One region of the Streptomyces sp. NPDC096013 genome, then DNA from elsewhere that is predicted to be linked to it. Evidence: riboswitches for the same ligand, from Rfam matches in the RefSeq annotation. Region 1 holds a riboswitch; the other holds the start of a gene.
What was found. Region 1 has a riboswitch for S-adenosylmethionine ahead of ACIRB1_RS09410 (aminotransferase class V-fold PLP-dependent enzyme). Riboswitches for the same ligand answer to the same signal wherever they lie in the genome.
Positions count from the first base shown of each region.

Region 1 (4,415 bases):
GCGGTGGCCAACACCGACTCCGAGCAGTCGCTGGTCGGCGCGTCCGGGGCGATCTCGGCGGTCCTCGGGGCGTTTCTGTACTTGTTCCCCCGGGCGCGCGTGACGAGTCTCCTGCCCTTCCTCTTCTTCCTGCCGCTGCGCTTTCCCGCGTGGGTCGTGCTGCCGTTCTGGGCGGCCCTTCAGTGGCTGGCGGCGGGCCAGGCGGCGACGGGGCCGGGGGTCGCGTACCTCGCCCACCTCGTGGGCTTCACGCTGGGGTTCGGCTACGCGTGGGTGAGATTCGGTCGTACCACTAGAGTTGGGGCCGCCCCAGCAACGGTCCCCGAGGGAGAGAACCAGCCGTGATCACCGCGATCGTCCTCATCAAGACCAGCGTGGACCGGATTCCGGAGATCGCCGAGTCGATCGCCGCGCTCGACTCCGTGAGCGAGGTCTTCTCTGTCACCGGTACGTATGACTTGATCGCGATGGTGCGGGTGCGGGAGCACGAGGATCTGGCCGATGTCATCCCCGGGCGGATCTCCAAGATTCCCGGGGTGGAGGGGACGGATACGCACGTGGCGTTCCGGACGTACTCGCAGCATGACCTTGAGGCGGCTTTTGCTATCGGGTTGGACTCGTGAGGTCGGGCGCCTAATCGTGTGCGGGGCGCGGAGCATGTGCGGGTGACCGGTCCGTCGTGGCTGGTCGCGCAGTTCCCCGCGCCCCTGGGGGGGTTGCCCTTGAGCCGCGTTGCAGCGCACCCCCTTCACAGCAGCCGGCAGATCACACCGCCGGTACGCAGCGGCCGTTTTCCGTGTGGTAGGTCCACTTGGCGCCCTTGGTGACCAGTTCGCGGACCGCGCTCACGAAACGCTCCACGTGCTCGTCCGGGGTGCCCGCGCCGAAGCTGACGCGGATGGCGTTGAGGGACTTTTCGCCGGGGGCCGCTTCGGGGGCGCCGCATTCGCCCTGGGTCTGGGGGTCCGTGCCCAGGAGGGTGCGGAGCAGGGGGTGGGCGCAGAAGAGGCCGTCCCGGACGCCGATGCCGTACTCGGCGGAGAGGGCTGCGGCGAAGTGCGAGCTGTTCCAGCCGTCGACGACGAACGAGATGACACCGACCCGCGGGGCGTCGTCGCCGAACAGGGACAGCACCTTCACCTCGGGGACCTCGGCCAGGCCCGCCCGTACCTTCTCGATCAGGTGCTGCTCGCGGGCGACCAGGGTGTCGAAGCCCGCCTCGGTGAGCGCCTTGCAGGCCGACGCGATGGAGTAGGCGCCGATGACGTTCGGGGAGCCCGCCTCGTGCCGCGCGGCGCTGTCGTGCCACTCCACGTCCACTCCCCCGTCCTCGCGCCGGGTGACCTTGCGGCTGGCGCCGCCGCCCGCGAGGTAGGGGTCGGCCGCCTGGAGCCAGTCGGCCCGGCCGGCCAGGACGCCCGAGCCGAAGGGGGCGTAGAGCTTGTGGCCGGAGAAGGCGATCCAGTCGACGTCGAGGTCCTGGACGGAGACCGGGTGGTGCGGGGCTAGCTGGGCGGCGTCCAGGACGATCCGGGCGCCGTGGGCGTGCGCGGCGGCGGCCAGCTCCCGTACCGGCCACAGCTCGCCGGTGACGTTCGAGGCGCCGGTGACGCAGACCAGGGCCGGGCCGTACGGGTCGCGGGCGGCGAGGGCCCGCTCCAGGATCTCCACCGCCTGGCCCGGGGTGCGCGGGGCGTCGAGGTAGCTGACCCGGGCGTCCTGCCAGGGCAGCAGCGAGGCGTGGTGCTCGGTCTCGAAGACGAAGACCTGGCAGTCGGCGGGGAGCACCGCGGCGAGGAGGTTCAGGGAGTCCGTCGTGGAGCGGGTGAAGATCAGCTGGTCGTCGGGGCGGCAGTCCAGGAACTCCTCGACCGTCCTGCGGGCGTTCTCGAACAGGTCGGTGGAGAGCTGCGAGAGGTAGCCGGCGCCGCGGTGCACGCTGCCGTAGTACGGGGCGTAGGCGGCGACGTCGTCCCAGACGCGCTGGAGGGCGGGGGCGCTGGCCGCGTAGTCGAGCGCCGCGTAGGTGACCTCGCCGCCCGTGACGAGCGGGACGGTGACATCCCGGCCGAGAACGGGCAGCGGGGCGCAAATGGTCCGGGCGGCGGCAACGGTGGTGACAGACATGGCGAACTCCCGTGAGAGGCAGGCGAATTCACTGCGCGAGCCGACACGGCCGCGGCGCAGGAAAAGAAGAAGGGGGTATGCGGAGGCGGGGCTCGACGCCCTATCGCATTCGCTTGCTCACAGAGGGCTCCCTCGATGACCAGGACCCCTGGTGTCTTTCGAGGGGCCCGCGCTTGCCGCAGACCTCGCTGCCTACGGCCTGGTCTTCACCCGGGGCACCCCGCCACGGACGGAGGGTTGCCGGACAGTCGGCCGGGGCCTCATGACTGTCACTCATGACCTGGTCGGAAAACCTACGCGAGCTGATCGTCGTCCCGCAACCCGTGTCCGGATCGCGGGACGACGCCCTGCTCGGTCACGCGTTGCTGGCGGCCGCCCAGCGCTCCAGGGTGCGCTTCGCGGCCCCGGAGTCGATCGACTCCCGCGCCTTCTCCATCCCGGCCCTGATCCGGTCCGCCAACGGCCCGTCCCCGGCCTCGAGCGCCACCAGGGCAGCCGCCGAGTTCAGCAGTACGGCATCCCGCACCGGGCCCGTCTCGCCGTCCAGGAGACGGCGGGCCACGTCCGCGTTGTACTCGGGGTCGGCACCGCGCAGGGCCTCCACCGGGACCAGTTCGAGGCCCACGTCCCGCGGGTCGAAGGACTCCTCCGTGACCTTGCCGTCACGGACGTTCCACACCCGGGAGGTGGCCGTGGTCGTCAGCTCGTCGAGGCCGTCGTCGCCGCGGAACACCAGCGCGGACGAGCCCCGTTCGGCCAGCACGCCCGCGATCAGCCCGGCCATGCGGGTGTCGAAGCAGCCGACCGCCGACGAGGTGACCTTGGCCGGGTTGGTCAGCGGGCCGAGGAGGTTGAACGCGGTCGGCACCCCCAGGTCCCGCCGGACCGCGCCCGCGAACCGCATCGTGGGGTGGAACTTGGCCGCGAAGCAGAACGTGATCCCGGCCTCCTCCACCACCTGCGCGACCCGCTCGGGCGACAGGTCGAGGTTGATGCCGAGCCGCTCCAGGACGTCCGAGGAGCCGCTCGCCGAGGAGGAGGCGCGGTTGCCGTGCTTGACGACCTTCGCACCGGCGCCGGCGATCACGATGGCGGACATCGTCGAGATGTTCACCGTCTTGGCCCGGTCGCCGCCGGTGCCGACGATGTCGACCGCCGGTCCCGGGATGTGCAGCGGCTTCGCGTGGGCGTACATCGTCTCGACGAGCCCGGTGATCTCCTCGACCGTCTCGCCCTTGGCCCGCAGCGCCACCAGGAAGCCCGCGATCTGCGCGTCGGCCGCCTCGCCGCTCATGATCCGGTCCATCGCCCACGCCGTGTCGGCGGTGCTCAGGTCCTGTCCGGCCAGCAGCGCGCTCAGTACGTCGGGCCAGGAACGGGCCGCCGCGGTGTCGCCTCCAGCGGGGGTCACAGCGCTCATACGGCCGCTCCTGAGTGTCGTAGAAACTGGGTTTGAACAGCGCCCCCACCCTATCCAGCGCGGGGCACGGCGAAGGGCCCCGTCCGGTGTTCGGACGGGGCCCTTCGACTGTGGCGTGGCGACGCCTCAGCGATCAGTGGTGGCCGTGGCCGCTCGTGATCTCCTTGTACTCCTCGACGGTGGGCTTGGGGATCTGGGACTCCTCGCCGTAGTACGCCTCGCTCAGCTTGGCGCGCAGCTTCTCGGAGCCCTTCACCTTGCGCTCCACGCCGTTGTCGTCGACGGTCGCGCCGATCGCGGCCGGCGCGTACTGCTCGTGCGCGGTGAGCGTGTGCAGCGCGTCCTGGCTGAGCGGCTCGTGGATCTCGACGAACTCACCGTGCGGCAGGCGCTTGATGATGCCGGACTCGCGGCCGTGCAGCACCTTCTCCCGGTCCCGGCGCTGGAGGCCGAGGCAGAACCGCTTGGTGGCGATGAAGACCAGCACCGGCACCACGAAGAAGCCGACGCGCACGAACCAGGTGATCGAGTTGATCGACAGGTGGAAGTGCGTGGCCCAGATGTCGTTGCCGCCACCGACGAGCAGGACGAAGTACCACGAGATCCACGCGGCGCCGAAGGCCGTACGGGTCGGGGCGTTGCGCGGGCGGTCCAGGATGTGGTGCTCGCGCTTGTCGCCGGTGACCCAGGCCTCGATGAACGGGTAGACCGCGATCGACACCAGGACCAGCGGGAAGATCACCAGCGGGATGAACACACCCAGGACGAGCGTGTGACCCCAGAAGTTGATCTCCCAGCCCGGCATGACACGGATCAGGCCCTCGGAGAAGCCCATGTACCAGTCGGGCTGGGCGCCCGTGGAGACCAT
Region 1 is NZ_JBIWGK010000002.1:425,869-430,283, reverse strand. Features, by position in the region: gene ACIRB1_RS09420 (rhomboid family intramembrane serine protease) at 1-345, shown strand, start outside; gene ACIRB1_RS09415 (Lrp/AsnC ligand binding domain-containing protein) at 342-623, shown strand; gene ACIRB1_RS09410 (aminotransferase class V-fold PLP-dependent enzyme) at 766-2,127, opposite strand; SAM riboswitch class IV at 2,292-2,408, opposite strand; gene trpD (anthranilate phosphoribosyltransferase) at 2,483-3,547, opposite strand; gene ACIRB1_RS09400 (cytochrome bc complex cytochrome b subunit) at 3,681-4,415, opposite strand, start outside.

Region 2 (4,415 bases), on a different contig from region 1:
CCACCGTCGACCGCGATGAAGCCGTACCCCTTCTCCGCGTTGAACCATTTGACGGTGCCCTGAGCCATGCCTAACTCCCCTATTACTGGCCCTTGCACGGACCCGCACTTCGCGGATCCGGGTCAGACCTCACCCCCCACAGGATTGGGGGCGTGCGCCGGAACGCGTCGACCGCGGCCGAATGTATCCGTCCAACTGCCGTCTGCAACAGGTCAATCAGACGAGAATTCCGGGCAGGACCGGTCGGGAATTTACGGAGAATTCGTCCGACTTCAGGGCAAGTCGGGCCCGATAAAGGGAACATAAGGCGCAAAAGACCTGCACACTTTGGCTACTTCTCATCGCACGCGGAGCCAGTACTCATATGCGTTCGGCATGCGGAGTGGAGCGGGTTCCCCAACTGTACCGTGCTCAACCATAGAGAATTGCCCCCTCCGCTTCTCTCACGGAGGAGGCAATTGGATGAACTCTCGGTAATCTGCGTTACCCAGGGTAACGATCAGCCTCCGGCAACCGCCGGAATGATCGACACCCCGGCCCCGTCCGGAGTGGCCGTCTCCAGCCCCTGCTCGAACCGCACGTCGTCGTCATTGACGTACACGTTGACGAACCGGCGCAGCTTGCCCTGGTCGTCCAGCACGCGGGCGGAGATACCGGTGTGGTTCTTCTCCAGGTCGCTGATGACCTCGGCGAGGGTGCCGCCTTCGGCGGTGACTTCGGCCTGCCCGCCGGTGTAGGTGCGCAGGATGGTGGGGATGCGGACACTGACGCTCATGCTGATGACCTCCGGTCGGGTACGACTCATGGCTGTGGGGGGCGCGAGGAAGAACGACGCTACGACGCGAGCCCAGCTTCCCTGAACGAGTCGAGGTTCGGTCGGATGGTCGCGGTGAGCCCCGTACCGGCTACCGCGTCCAGCGTCTTGAGCCCGTCACCCGTGTTGAGGACCACCGTGGTGAGCGTCGGGTCCAGCAGCCCGCTCTCGATCAGCTTCTTCGCCACACCCACCGTGACACCGCCGGCGGTCTCCGCGAAGATCCCCTCGGTCCGCGCGAGCAGCTTGATCGCGTCGACGACCTGCTCGTCGTTGACGTCCTCGACCGCCCCGCCGGTCCGCCGGGCGATGTCCAGTACGTAGGGACCGTCCGCGGGGTTCCCGATCGCCAGCGACTTGGCGATCGTGTTCGGCTTCTGCGGCCGTACGACGTCGTGCCCGGCCTTGTAGGCGACGGACACCGGCGAGCAGCCCTCGGCCTGGGCGCCGAAGATCTTGTACGGCTTGTCCTCGACGAGCCCGAGCTTGATCAGCTCCTGGAGCCCCTTGTCGATCTTCGTGAGCTGCGAGCCGGAGGCGATGGGAACCACGAGCTGGTCCGGGATCTGCCACCCCAGCTGCTCGCAGATCTCGTACGCGAGGGTCTTGGAGCCCTCCGCGTAGTACGGGCGCAGGTTGACGTTGACGAAGCCCCAGCCCTCGCCGGCCGGGTCGCCGATCAGCTCGGAGCAGAAGCGGTTGACCTCGTCGTAGTTGCCCTCGATGCCGACCAGCTCGCCGCCGTAGATCGCGGCCATGACGATCTTGCCCTGCTCCAGGTCGTGCGGGATGAACACGCAGGAGCGGAAGCCGGCCCGGGCGGCGGCGGCGCCGACGGCACCGGCGAGGTTGCCGGTGGAGGAGCAGGAGAGGGTGGTGAAGCCGAAGGCGCGGGCGGCCTCGATGGCCTGGGCCACGACGCGGTCCTTGAAGGAGTGCGTCGGGTTGCCGGAGTCGTCCTTGACGAACAACTTGCCCGCGTCGACGCCCAGTTCACGGGCGAGGTTGTCGGCCTTGACGAGCTTGGTCCAGCCGGGGTTGATGTTCGGCTTGTCGGCCACGTCGGCGGGGACGGGCAGCAGGGGCGCGTACCGCCAGATGTTCGCGGGGCCCGCCTCGATGCGCTTGCGGAGCTCTTCGGTGTCGTAGGCCGAGAAGTCGTAGGCGATCTCCAGCGGGCCGAAACACTCCTCGCAGGCGAAGACCGGGCCGAGCGGGACGCGGTGGCCGCACTCGCGGCAGGAGAGCGCGGTGGCGGGGCCGAGATCGACGGTGTTCGCGGAGGTCGTGTCCGGGTTCGCGGGGTTCGTGGTGCTTGCGACAGTCTGCGCAGCCATGGAGGGGAGGCCCTTTCTCCTCATCTTCCTCACGACGCATCTCGCCGTGAGACGGATTTGGCACCTTCCCGAGCCGGGAGCCTCACCACGTCAGCGCGCAGCTGAGTGCCAAGACCGGCTGGAGGGTTGCCGGGGCTTCATCGGGCCGTATCCCTCTGCCCCTCTGGATGAGCGGTATTCGATTGTGTACGCCGACGGCCCCCGACATGCGATGGTCATCAGCGTTGTTCAAGACTGTAACCGAAGGCCAGGACAGTTGAAGAGAGCCGTCCGAACCGCGAGACGGATCACACACACCGTGTGACCCGCTCCCGCCGAGAGAACGTAGAGGAGCCGCGCAACGTGCTGAAAGATGTCGAGCACTGGCTGAGCACTCGCTCCTGGTCCCTGACGGACCGGCCGCTGCACAAGATCCTGGCCGCCAAACACCGCACGGGGCAGTCGGTCTCCGTGGTGCTGCCCGCGCTGAACGAGGAGGCGACGGTCGGCGAGATCGTCGCGATCATCCGTCACGACCTCATGCAGCAGGTCCCCCTCGTCGACGAGATCGTCGTCGTCGACTCCGGGTCCACCGACCGCACCTCCGAGGTGGCCGCCGCGGCGGGCGCCCGGGTCGTGCACCGTGACGACATCCTGCCCCGCATCCCCGCCGTGCCCGGCAAGGGCGAGGTGCTGTGGCGCTCGCTGCTGGTGACGAGCGGTGACATCGTCGCGTTCGTCGACGCGGACCTGAAGGAGTTCTCCTCGGACTTCGTCACCGGGATCGTGGGCCCGCTGCTCACCGACCCCGGCGTGGACCTCGTCAAGGCGATGTACGACCGCCCGCTCGGCACCGAGTCGCATGCGACCGCTTCCGGCAGGACGGCCGCGCAGGGCGGCCGCGTCACCGAGCTGATGGCCCGCCCGCTGCTGAACATGCACTGGCCGCAGCTGGCCGGTTTCGTGCAGCCGCTCGGCGGCGAGTACGCGGCCCGCCGCTCGCTGCTCGAACAGCTGCCGTTCCCGGTCGGGTACGGCGTCGAACTGGGCATGCTGGTCGACGCGTTGCACCTGGTGGGTCTCGACGCCCTCGCCCAGGTCGATGTCGGCGTCCGCAAGCACCGGCACCAGGACGGGCATGCCCTGGGCCGGATGGCCGCGCAGATCTACCGCACAGCCCAGCTGCGGCTGGCCCGCGGCCACCTCATCCGGCCGGTCCTGACCCAGTTCGAGCGGGGTCCGGACGGCTTCGAGCCGCGCACCTACTCCGTCGACCTGGAGGAGCGGCCGCCGATGGTGGACATCACCGAATACCAGTCCCGCAAGGTCGCATAAGCGGCGCAGACGGTCACGGACGGTCGTATACGGACTCATACGGTCCGCAGACGGCCGTCCGTACGTTTGAGCGTTTCCGGGCCGGGCTAGGTTGTGGCGTATGGCTTCCACGGCTTCCACCACAGCTTCCACTTCTGCGGCCTCCACGCCCCCTCGCGGTGCTGCTCAGGTGCTCGTCGCGTCCAATCGCGGTCCCGTCTCGTACGAGGTGGGCGACGACGGTTCGCTCCGCGCCAGACGCGGTGGCGGCGGGCTGGTGTCCGGACTCTCGGCCATCGGGCCCGACGCCGACGCGCTGTGGGTGTGCTCGGCGCTCTCCGACGGCGACCGCGAGGCGGTGCGGCGCGGAGTCGGCGAGGACGGCGTACGGATGCTGGACATCCCGGCCGACGTGCACACCGACGCCTACAACGGCATCGCCAACTCCGTGCTGTGGTTCGTCCACCACATGCTGTACCAGACCCCGCTGGAGCCGGTCTTCGACGCGGAGTTCCGGCGCCAGTGGGCGTCGTACGAGGCGTACAACCGGGCGTTCGCGGAGGCGCTGGCCCAGGAGGCGGCCGAGGGCGCGGTCGCGATCGTGCAGGACTACCACCTGTGCCTGGTCCCCGGGATGCTGCGCGAGCTCCGCCCCGACCTGCGCATCGGCCATTTCTCGCACACGCCGTGGGCGCCGGCCGACTACTTCCGGATGCTGCCGGACGACATCCGGGAGCAACTGCTGACGGGCATGCTCGGCGCGGACCGGCTCGGCTTCCTCACCCACCGCTGGGCGGACGCGTTCACGGCCTGCTGTACGGAGTTCGCCGGAGGCGTCGGGGACACCCGGATCGGTGTCCACGGTCTGGGCGCCGACGCCGACTTCCTGCGGGCCCGCTCGCACGAGGCGGACGTGGAGGAGCGGATCACCGCCCTCCGGGAGGAGATCGGCGCGGGCCGCCGGACGATCG
Region 2 is NZ_JBIWGK010000003.1:554,769-559,183, forward strand. Features, by position in the region: gene ACIRB1_RS13975 (cold-shock protein) at 1-68, opposite strand, end outside; gene ACIRB1_RS13980 (MoaD/ThiS family protein) at 500-775, opposite strand; gene thrC (threonine synthase) at 835-2,151, opposite strand; SAM riboswitch class I at 2,169-2,325, opposite strand; gene ACIRB1_RS13990 (glucosyl-3-phosphoglycerate synthase) at 2,494-3,465, shown strand; gene ACIRB1_RS13995 (trehalose-6-phosphate synthase) at 3,635-4,415, shown strand, end outside.
Region 2: another riboswitch for S-adenosylmethionine. It lies ahead of thrC (threonine synthase); the one in region 1 lies ahead of ACIRB1_RS09410 (aminotransferase class V-fold PLP-dependent enzyme).